Regions from separate parts of the Streptomyces sp. NPDC049627 genome, predicted to be linked through region 1. Evidence: predicted binding sites of a transcription regulator. Region 1 holds the regulator's gene; each other region holds the start of a gene.
What was found. The regulator HspR, encoded in region 1, represses chaperone genes until heat shock. The targets are predictions, from matches to a motif close to TTGAGNNNNNNNNNCTCAA.
Positions count from the first base shown of each region.

Region 2: the regulator HspR is predicted to act here: its motif matches at 1,860-1,878, upstream of dnaK (molecular chaperone DnaK).
Region 3: the regulator HspR is predicted to act here: its motif matches at 1,765-1,783, upstream of lon (endopeptidase La).

Region 1 covers NZ_JBITLW010000002.1:615,920-619,193, reverse strand. Annotated here, with positions in the region: gene ACIBU0_RS07845 (fibronectin type III domain-containing protein) at 1-1,088, shown strand, start outside; gene ACIBU0_RS07840 (heat shock protein transcriptional repressor HspR) at 1,145-1,591, opposite strand; gene dnaJ (molecular chaperone DnaJ) at 1,597-2,775, opposite strand; gene grpE (nucleotide exchange factor GrpE) at 2,818-3,274, opposite strand, start outside.
Region 2 covers NZ_JBITLW010000009.1:141,739-145,012, forward strand. Annotated here, with positions in the region: gene dnaK (molecular chaperone DnaK) at 1-1,812, opposite strand, end outside; gene ACIBU0_RS24925 (OsmC family protein) at 2,063-2,491, opposite strand; partial or broken gene ACIBU0_RS24930 (hypothetical protein) at 2,568-2,903, opposite strand.
Region 3 covers NZ_JBITLW010000003.1:449,639-452,912, forward strand. Annotated here, with positions in the region: gene ACIBU0_RS11155 (spermidine synthase) at 1-101, opposite strand, end outside; gene ACIBU0_RS11160 (rhomboid-like protein) at 260-1,132, shown strand; gene lon (endopeptidase La) at 1,806-3,274, shown strand, end outside.

The DNA.
Region 1 (3,274 bases):
GGGCGAAGAACAAGGAGATGGACCTCGCCGGGTACCGCGTCTACCGGCGGCTCAAGGGAACGCCGTACAGCAGTACGCCGCTCACGACGACCACCTCCACCTCGTACAAGGACGCCACCCTCGGGCCGACCGGCGATGCCTACTACTACGAGATCCGCGCCGTCGACAAGGCAGGCAACGAGTCGGCCGGCACCGCCGACATGCTCGTCACCACCGTCGACCGCACCGCCCCCGACGCGCCCACCGGCCTCACGGCGGTCGGCACCACGGGCGGTGTCGCGCTGACCTGGGAGGCCTCCGCGTCGAAGGACGTCGAGCACTACGAGGTGTGGGCCTCGCGGGGCGGCGACCCGGACCCCGACGGGCCCGAACTCGTGACCGGGACGTCGTACCAGCACGTCGTGCCCGAGGACGACGTGAACGTGCCCTACACCTACACCGTGCACGCCGTCGACACCGCGCAGAACATCTCCCCGGTGTCCGGCGCGGTGACCGCGAGCCGGCCCGCGGCGTCGGGCGCGGCGGCGCCGACCGGACTGGCGGGCGAGACCTCCGACGAGATGACGCGTCTGTCGTGGACGGCGTCGCCCGACGAGGTCGGCGGGTACCGCGTGTACCGGCGTACCACCGCCACGGGCGCCTGGACCCACATCGGCAGCGTGGGCGACAACGGGTGGGAGGACCGGCTCGCCCCGGCGGGCAGGGCCTACTACTACGTCGTCACCATGGACGGCACGGGTACCGAGTCGGCGCCCTCCGCCGAGTTCGTCGTGGACCGGCTCACGCCCGCCACCGCGTTCGGGCCGGCCGCGCCGAAGCTGACGCTGGTCTCGACGGGCATTCCCGCCCGGTCCCCGGTCGAGGTGACGGCCGCCCCCGGCGCGGGTGACGAGAGCCGTCTGCTGAAGGGCTACTCCTGGGAGATCTCGGGGGCCTGCGGCGACAGCGGTGTCCACCTGAGCACGACGGGCGCCATCGAGTGGACCCCGCCGTGGAACGGCCCGTGCGCGGTCACCGTGTACGCCGTGGACGCCTATGGGCGTCAGGGCACGCAGAGCTCGTCGCTGGAGTTCTTCGTCGGCCGCTGACATGCGAAGGGCCCGGAGATCGCACCTCCGGGCCCTTCGCACACCTACGCGCCCGCCTAGTCCTTGGCCTTCTTCGGCCGCCACACCACCAGCGCGCTGGTCTGCTGCACCTCCTGATACGGCACCAGATCCCGGCGGTACGACGCGTGCACCGCCGCCTCGCGCTGCTGCATCGCCGCCGCGGCGCCGTCCAGGGCCGACTGCAGTTCCGCGACGCGGGACTGCAGCGCGGCCACCTGGTTCTCCAGTTCGATGATGCGCTTGATGCCGGCCAGGTTGATGCCCTCGTCCTGCGACAACTGCTGGACAGTACGCAGCAGTTCGATGTCGCGGGCCGAGTAACGGCGGCCCCGGCCCGCGGTGCGGTCCGGAGACACCAGGCCCAGGCGGTCGTACTGGCGCAGCGTCTGCGGGTGCAGGCCGGAGAGCTGGGCCGCCACCGAGATGACGTAGACCGGGGTCTCCTCGGTCAGTTCATACGGATTGCGTCGACGGCCGTCCATCTCGATCAAGCTCCCTTCGCGGCCTGGAACAGCTCCGCCCGCGGGTCCTCGCCCGCGGTCGCCTCGCGATACGCCTCCAGCGCGTCACGAGCCTTCCCCGAAAGGTCCTTCGGGACACTCACCTCCACGGTGACCAGCAGGTCTCCGCGGGTGCCGTCCTTGCGGACCGCGCCCTTGCCCCGCGCCCGCATGGTGCGGCCGTTGGGCGTGCCGGGCGGCAGTTTCAGGGTGACCGGCGGTCCGCCCAGGGTGGGCACCCTGACCTCGCCGCCGAGGGCCGCCTCCGTGAAGGTCACGGGGACGGTCACCGTGAGGTTGTCGTCCTTGCGGCCGAACACGGGGTGGGCGTCGACGTGCACGGTGACGTACAGGTCGCCGGCCGGGCCGCCGCGCTCGCCGGGCGCGCCCTTGCCGCGCAGGCGGATGCGCTGCCCGTCGGACACCCCGGCCGGGATGCGGACCTGCATGGTGCGGGACGACTTGGCCCGGCCGCTGCCCTTGCACTCCAGGCAGGGGTGCTCGGCGATCAGGCCGCGCCCCTTGCAGTCCGGGCAGGGGTCGGTGAGGGAGAACCCGCCACCGGAGCCCCGGGCCACCTGCCCGGTGCCGACACAGGTCGGGCACACCCTGGGCGTGCCGTTCTTGTCGCCGGTGCCCGCGCAGGCCTTGCACGGTGACTGGGAGGACATGCGCAACGGGACCGTCGCGCCCTCGATCGCCTCGGTGAAGCTGAGGGTGACCTCGGTGTCGATGTCCTGGCCGCGCCGGGGCTGGGTACGCGTGGTGCCCGTGCCGCCGCGGTTGAACAGGCCCCCGAAGACGTCACCCAGTCCGCCGCCGAAGCCGCCGGCTCCCCCTTGGCCCTGGGCGCCGCCTCCGAAGAGGTCGCCCAGGTCGAAGTTGAAGGAGCCGCCCGCGCCGCCCGGCCCCGGACGGAAGCCGCCGTTGCCGAAGAGGGCGCGCGCCTCGTCGTACTCCTTGCGCTTCTTGGGGTCACCGAGGACGTCGTTCGCCTCGGAGATCTCCTTGAACCGCTCCTCCGCCTTGGCGTTGCCCTTGTTGGCGTCCGGGTGGTACTCGCGGGCGAGCTTGCGGTACGCCTTCTTGATCTCGGCCTCGGTGGCGTCCTTGGGGACGCCGAGGACCTTGTAGTAGTCCTTCTCGATGAAGTCCTTGGTGCTCATCCTCGACGTACCCCCTTTCCGTGGTTCCTCGTTGGGTCAAGCTCAGCCCTCGTCCGGGCCACCGCTCTCCTTGTCGTCGGCTGCCGCGGCCTTCTCGTCGGCCCCTTCGGCCTTGACGGTCTGCGCGCCCGGCTGGGGCTCGGCGACGGCCACCCGCGCGGGGCGGATGGTGCGCTCGCCGATGCGATACCCCGGCTGGAGGATCGCGACGCAGGTCGTCTCGGTGACGTCCGGCGCGTAAGAGTGCATCAGGGCCTCGTGGATCGTCGGGTCGAAGGGCTCGCCCTCCTTGCCGAACTGCTGCAGGCCCATCTTGGCGGCCACGGTCTCCAAGGACTCCGCCACGGACTTGAACCCGCCCACGAGTTCGCCGTGCTCCCGGGCGCGGCCGATGTCGTCGAGCACGGGCAGGAGCTCGGTCAGGAGGTTCGCGATGGCGATCTCCTTGACCGCGATCCGGTCGCGCTCGACGCGGCGGCGGTAGTTCTGGTACTCGGCC
Region 2 (3,274 bases), on a different contig from region 1:
GTCGTCCTGCGGTGCGGTCTGCTCGGTGCCCGTGCCGGTGGCGCTGTCCGTGGGGGTCTGCTGGGTCTGGGCGTACATCGCCTGGCCCATCTTCTGGCTGACGGTGGCGAGTTTCTCGATGCCGGTGCGCAGAGTGCTCGTCTCCGCGTTCTGCTCCAGTTGCTGCTTCAGCTCGGTGATCGCCGACTCGACCTCCGACTTGGTGTCCGCCGGGACCTTGTCCTCGTTGTCGCGGATGAACTTCTCGGTCTGGTAGACGAGCTGTTCGGCCTGGTTGCGGGTCTCGGCGGCCTCGCGCCGCTTGCGGTCCTCGTCGGCGTACTGCTCCGCCTCCCGCATCATGCGGTCGATGTCGTCCTTCGGGAGGGCCGAGCCGCCGGTGACCGTCATCTTCTGTTCCCGGCCGGTGGCCAGGTCCTTGGCGGAGACGTGCATGATCCCGTTGGCGTCGATGTCGAACGCGACCTCGATCTGCGGCACCCCGCGCGGCGCGGGCGGCAGACCGGTGAGGTCGAAGACGCCGAGCTTCTTGTTGTACGCCGCGATCTCACGTTCGCCCTGGTAGACCTGGATGCCGACGGAGGGCTGGTTGTCGGTGGCGGTGGTGAAGATCTCCGAACGCCGGGTGGGAATGGTCGTGTTGCGTTCGATGAGCTTGGTCATGATGCCGCCCTTGGTCTCGATGCCGAGGGACAGCGGGGTGACGTCGAGCAGAAGGACGTCCTTGACGTCGCCGCGGATGACGCCCGCCTGGAGGGCCGCGCCGACGGCCACGACCTCGTCGGGGTTGACGCCCTTGTGCGGGTCCTTGCCGGTGAGTTCCTTCACCAGGTCGGTGACGGCGGGCATGCGGGTGGAACCGCCCACGAGGATGACGTGGTCGACCGCGGAGAGTTTGATGCCGGCGTCCTTGACCGCCTGGTGGAAGGGGGTCTTGCAGCGGTCGAGGAGGTCGGCGGTGAGCTCCTGGAACTGGGCGCGGGTCATCTTCTCGTCGAGGTGGAGGGGGCCCTCGGCGGACGCGGTGATGTAGGGCAGGTTGATCGTCGTCTCGGAGGAGGAGGACAGCTCGATCTTGGCCTTCTCGGCGCCCTCGCGCAGCCGCTGCACCGCCATCTTGTCGCTCGCGAGGTCGATGCCGTTCTGCCCCTTGAACTTCTTGACGAGGTGCTCGACGATCCGCTGGTCCCAGTCGTCGCCGCCCAGGTGGGTGTCGCCGTTGGTGGCCTTGACCTCGATGACGCCGTCGCCGATCTCCAGCAGCGAGACGTCGAAGGTGCCGCCGCCGAGGTCGAAGACGAGGACGGTCTGCTCCTCGCCCCGGTCGAGGCCGTAGGCGAGGGCGGCGGCCGTGGGCTCGTTGATGATCCTGAGGACCTTCAAGCCCGCGATCTCCCCGGCCTCTTTGGTGGCCTGCCGCTGGGAGTCGTCGAAGTACGCGGGGACGGTGATCACCGCGTCGGTGACGTCCTCGCCCAGGTAGGACTCGGCGTCCCGCTTCAGCTTCTGCAGTACCCGGGCCGACAGTTCCTGGGCCCGGTAGCGGGTGCCGTCGATGTCGCCCTGATCGGGGAAGCGCCAGTTGGCGTCGCCCATGTGCCGCTTCACCGAGCGGGCCGTGCGCTCGACGTTCGTCACCGCCTGCCGCTTGGCCACCTCACCCACGAGGACCTCGCCGTTCTTGGCGAAGGCCACGACCGACGGTGTGGTCCTGGCCCCTTCCGCGTTGGCGACGACCGTGGGTTCGCCGCCCTCCAGGACGGCCACCACCGAGTTCGTGGTCCCGAGATCGATCCCGACCGCGCGTGCCATCGTTGTCCCCTTCCGCCAGGGCACCCCTTCGAACTCCAGCACAAAACTTGAGTGGGTTCTTGTCAATGGGGCGAGTGACCGGGGGGACGGATACCAAACGGGAGCTGAGCACCCGCTCAGGGGGGGTGGGGGGCGGCCCGAAGGGCCGCACCCCCAGGGGCGCGGGGAACTGCGCGCCAAGCCACGACGGCGCCGCACCCGAAAGGCGGCACCCGGGGCACTTTCTCTCGCGGCTCCCCCAGCGGAGCGTCTACGTGAGCTTGGCCGACAGCGTGATCGGGACCGCCTTCAGCGCCTGGCTGACCGGGCAGCCCACCTTGGCCTCCTCGGCCCTGGCGAGGAAGTCCTCCTCGGACAGGCCCGGAACCGTGCCCTCGACGGTGATGTGGATGCCGGTGATCCCCTCACCGGGCTGGAAGGTCACGTCGGCGGACGTGGTCAGCCTGGTCGGCGGGGTGCCGGCCTTGTCGAGGATGTTGGAGAAGGCCATGGAGTAGCAGCTGGAGTGGGCGGCGGCGATCAGCTCCTCCGGGCTGGTCTTGCCGTTCGCCTCCTCGGCGCGCGACGCCCACGTCACCGGCTGCTGGGCGATGCTGCCGGAGGAGTCGAAGGAGACGACGCCATTGCCCTGGAACAGGTTTCCTTCCCACACGGTGTGTGCGGAGCGCGTGGTTGCCACGATGAATCCCTTCGCCTGCTTACGGTGAGGTCCCGAGTCGGGTTCCGTGTCCCCCATCCGATCACACTCGCCCTCATTACACCCGGAAGAACGGCCCACGCGGGGTGAACGGCAGACGGCCACCTCGTGGAATCAGGTACGCGTGCTCGCACCGCACCCGCAGCGCATCGCACCAGCCGTCCGTGATGACCAGGACCGGCGCAACCGGCGGAAAGTCGTCCGCGCGCTGCAGCAGGTCGATCCCGGGCTGCAGGACCGTACCGCCCCGCCCGTGCACCCGCCCGGCGATCTCCGTCACCGGCACATACCCCGCGTCGTGCGGTGCCGCGTCGCAGAACACCACCCGCGCCGCCGGTACGTCCCGGGCCTCGGCGTAGGAGGCGATCGCGCCGAGCGCCTTGCCGAGCAGGCTCACGCACGTAAGGCCGAGCGACTCGGCGAACTCCCTGACGAGGGAGGACTTTCCGATGCCGGGAGCGCCCCAGATGAAGACCGGCCGCACGGTGGCGAGGCCGAGCAGCAGGTCGGGGATACGGGCGGGCGTGACGGTTACGGCTGCCTGCAAAGCAGCGGCTCCTTGGGGTGTTCGAGAAGGGCGCGCAGGTCTGCGGCGCCCGATACGAACGGTTTGTGTGCCGCGCGGGGCAGGTGCAGCCCATTTTCCGTTGACCGGAATGTGCCCTGGGCAAGACCGACCGGTGGTGACACGTTGAAGCACGGTCCTCCGTGAAGGCCGCTCCTTCGGTGATGGGGGTACGAAGGAGCGGCACCCCCAGCCGGACG
Region 3 (3,274 bases), on a different contig from region 1:
GCGATGATCTGGAGTAACCCGCCGTGCCGCCGCAACACGACCTCGCCGTAGGGGCCTTCGCGACGGTCCAGCACTTCGGGGATGTCGTACGAGGTGGGCATCCGGTCATCCTGGCAGCTCCGGGCGGGGCGGCCGAGGGAATTACCCCTGGGGGTGAACTTCTTGAGAGGTTGCTGAGAATCGGTTTTCGCGTGGCGCCGGTCACAGACAGGGGAGGGCGGCGGGTCAAGGGTGGGGGAAACGGAAGGAGTGCCTCGCCGTGGAACGGACTGTGGCTGCGGGTGGGGCGGGCCCGACCCCAGGGCCCGACTCTTCAGGGGCCGCCTCTTCCGGCGCGACCACCCCTTTCGGTGACGCGGGCCTGCCCGATGTGGCCGGACTGCTGGACGGACTGCCGAGACAGCGCGCACCACAGACCGTCGCCGCGCCGCAGGCCTCAGCGCCGTCGGCCCCTGCGCCGGTCATCGGGTCCGCCCTCGCGCCCGGACCCCGTGTCGTCCTCCGCTTCCGCCCCTGGCGCCTGCTGCCCACCCCCACCGGCACACCGTTCACCTTCGCCTACGCCGCCGCACTGACCGTCACCTCGCTGTTCGCCACCTACGCCGACCCCGCCCTCCTCCACGCCCTGCACCAGGGTTCCAGCACCGACGTGGCGCACCTCCTGCGCACGCCCGTGCTGGTGCTGCTCGCCAGCGCGCTGTGGGTCGCGGGCGGGATCGTGGCGCCGTACACGCTCTGCTTCCTGCTCGTGCTCACCGCGCTGGAGCGGCGGATCGGCGGCGCCCGCACGGCCGTCGTCTTCCTGTGCGGGCACGTCCTGGCCACCCTCGCGACCGAGGGCCCCGTGGGGCTCGCGGTGCTGGTCGGCCACCTCCCCGACAGCTCGCTGCACCGCCTCGACTACGGCATCAGCTTCGGCGTCGCGACGAGCATCGGCGCGCTGGCCGGGCTGCTGCGGCCGTGGCTGCGGTGGCCGGTGCTGGTGCTCTTCGGCGGGCTGCTGCTCCAGGACCTGCTCACCCTTGCCGACCCGCTGACCGATTGGGGGCACCTGATCGCTCTGGTCATCGGGGTCGGGATGTGGCCGGTGGTGCGGCGGTGGGTCGCCTCGGGGGCAGCCGGCCTCGGGTGACCAGACCTACGGCGTGGTCGTGGCCCCCCTGAAGGGCCCGGCCGCCGCAGGACGGGCGCGCTGTCGTCGGAGCATTCGATATGGAGATAGGTGATGCCGCGGGTAGCGGGGGCGCGGCGCGGATGGCCACCAGGGCCCGGCTGAGCCCGCGGCCCCGCCACTCGCCCGGCCTGGAACCGCCCCGCGGGCTCGCGAACTCGGTGCCGCGGAACACCGTCCACGCTGCGGAGACGACCTCGCTCGCCGCGCGCAGACGCCAGGAGGTCGAACGGGTCGTCGTGCGACCAGTCCTTCCCCTCCACCGCTTCTCCGTGCGCCGCGAGGAGGTCGCGCTGCCGTGTGATGGGGAGAAGGTTCGACGGTGCCGCGACGAGGGAGCGCGGGCTGCTGATGAGGCCCCCGGAGCCCGCGGGGGACGTCCACGCATGGGGTCGTCATGGGCCGCGAAGGGCTGTGGGTCTGCCATGCAGAGGCGGTGCGGGAAGGTCCTCGTTCCGCCAGCCGTTGTACGGGAGGTCTCGCTTCTGTCCGGGCCGCCCGCCGCCGACCGTGAACCCCCAGGTCACAGGGCGTTGAGAAGGTGATCGCTCACAGCGAACGGTGGTCGGGGAACATTCAAGGTCTCCCGTGCATTGAGTCGGCATAACTCAACTTGACTGCCGAAGGGGAGATCATGGGTTCGACGTCCACACCGCTCACCCTGCCTGTGCTGCCGCTCGACGACGAGGTCGTGCTGCCCGGAATGGTGGTCCCGCTGGATCTGAGCGACGCCGATGTACGTGCCGCGGTGGAGGCCGCGCAGGCCGCCGCCCGCTCGGAGCCCGGCAAGCCGAGGGTCCTCCTGGTGCCACGCATCGACGGCACGTACGCGAGCACGGGTGTGCTCGGCACCGTCGAGCAGGTCGGCCGGCTGGCCGACGGCGACCCGGGCGCCCTGATCCGCGGTCGCGGCCGGGTGAAGATCGGCGCCGGGACGACCGGGCCGGGTGCGGCGCTGTGGGTCGAGGGCGCGCGGCTGGACGAGAAGGTCCCCGAGCCGCTGCCCGGCCACGTCACCGAACTGGTCAAGGAATACAAGGCCCTCGCCACCGCCTGGCTGCGCAAGCGCGGCGCCTGGCAGGTCGTGGACCGCGTCCAGGCCATCGACGACGTGTCCGCCCTCGCCGACAACTCCGGTTACTCGCCCTTCCTGACCACGGAGCAGAAGGTGGAGCTGCTGGAGACCGCCGACCCGGTGGCCCGTCTGAAGCTCGCCACCCAGCAGCTGCGCGACCACCTCGCCGAGCAGGACGTGGCCGAGACCATCGCCAAGGACGTCCAGGAGGGCGTCGACAAGCAGCAGCGCGAGTTCCTGCTGCGCCGTCAGCTGGAGGCCGTCCGCAAGGAACTGCGCGAGCTGAACGGCGAGAAGGAGGGTGAGGAGTCCGACGACTACCGCGCCCGCGTCGAGGCCGCGGACCTGCCGGAGAAGGTCCGCGAAGCGGCCCTGAAGGAGGTCGACAAGCTGGAGCGGTCGAGCGACCAGTCGCCCGAGGGCTCGTGGATCCGCACCTGGCTCGACACCGTCCTCGAACTGCCGTGGAACGAGCGGACCGAGGACGCCTACGACATCCAGGGCGCCAAGGGCGTGCTGGACGCCGAGCACGCCGGTCTGGAGGACGTGAAGGAGCGCATCACCGAGTACCTGGCGGTGCGCAAGCGCCGTAACGACCGGGGGCTCGGTGTGGTCGGCGGGCGGCGCGGCGGCGCCGTGCTGGCCCTCGTCGGCCCGCCCGGCGTCGGCAAGACCTCGCTCGGCGAGTCCGTCGCGCACGCGATGGGCCGGAAGTTCGTCCGGGTCGCCCTCGGCGGCGTCCGGGACGAGGCGGAGATCCGCGGCCACCGCCGTACGTACGTCGGCGCGCTGCCCGGCCGGATCGTGCGGGCCATCAAGGAGGCCGGGTCGATGAACCCGGTCGTGCTCCTCGACGAGATCGACAAGGTGGGCTCCGACTTCCGCGGCGACCCGGCGGCGGCGCTGCTCGAGGTGCTGGACCCGGCTCAGAACCACACCTTCCGGGACCACTACCTGGAGGTGGAGCTGGACCTGTCGGACGTGGTCTTCCTGGCCACGGCCAACGTCCTGGAGGCCATTCCCGAGGC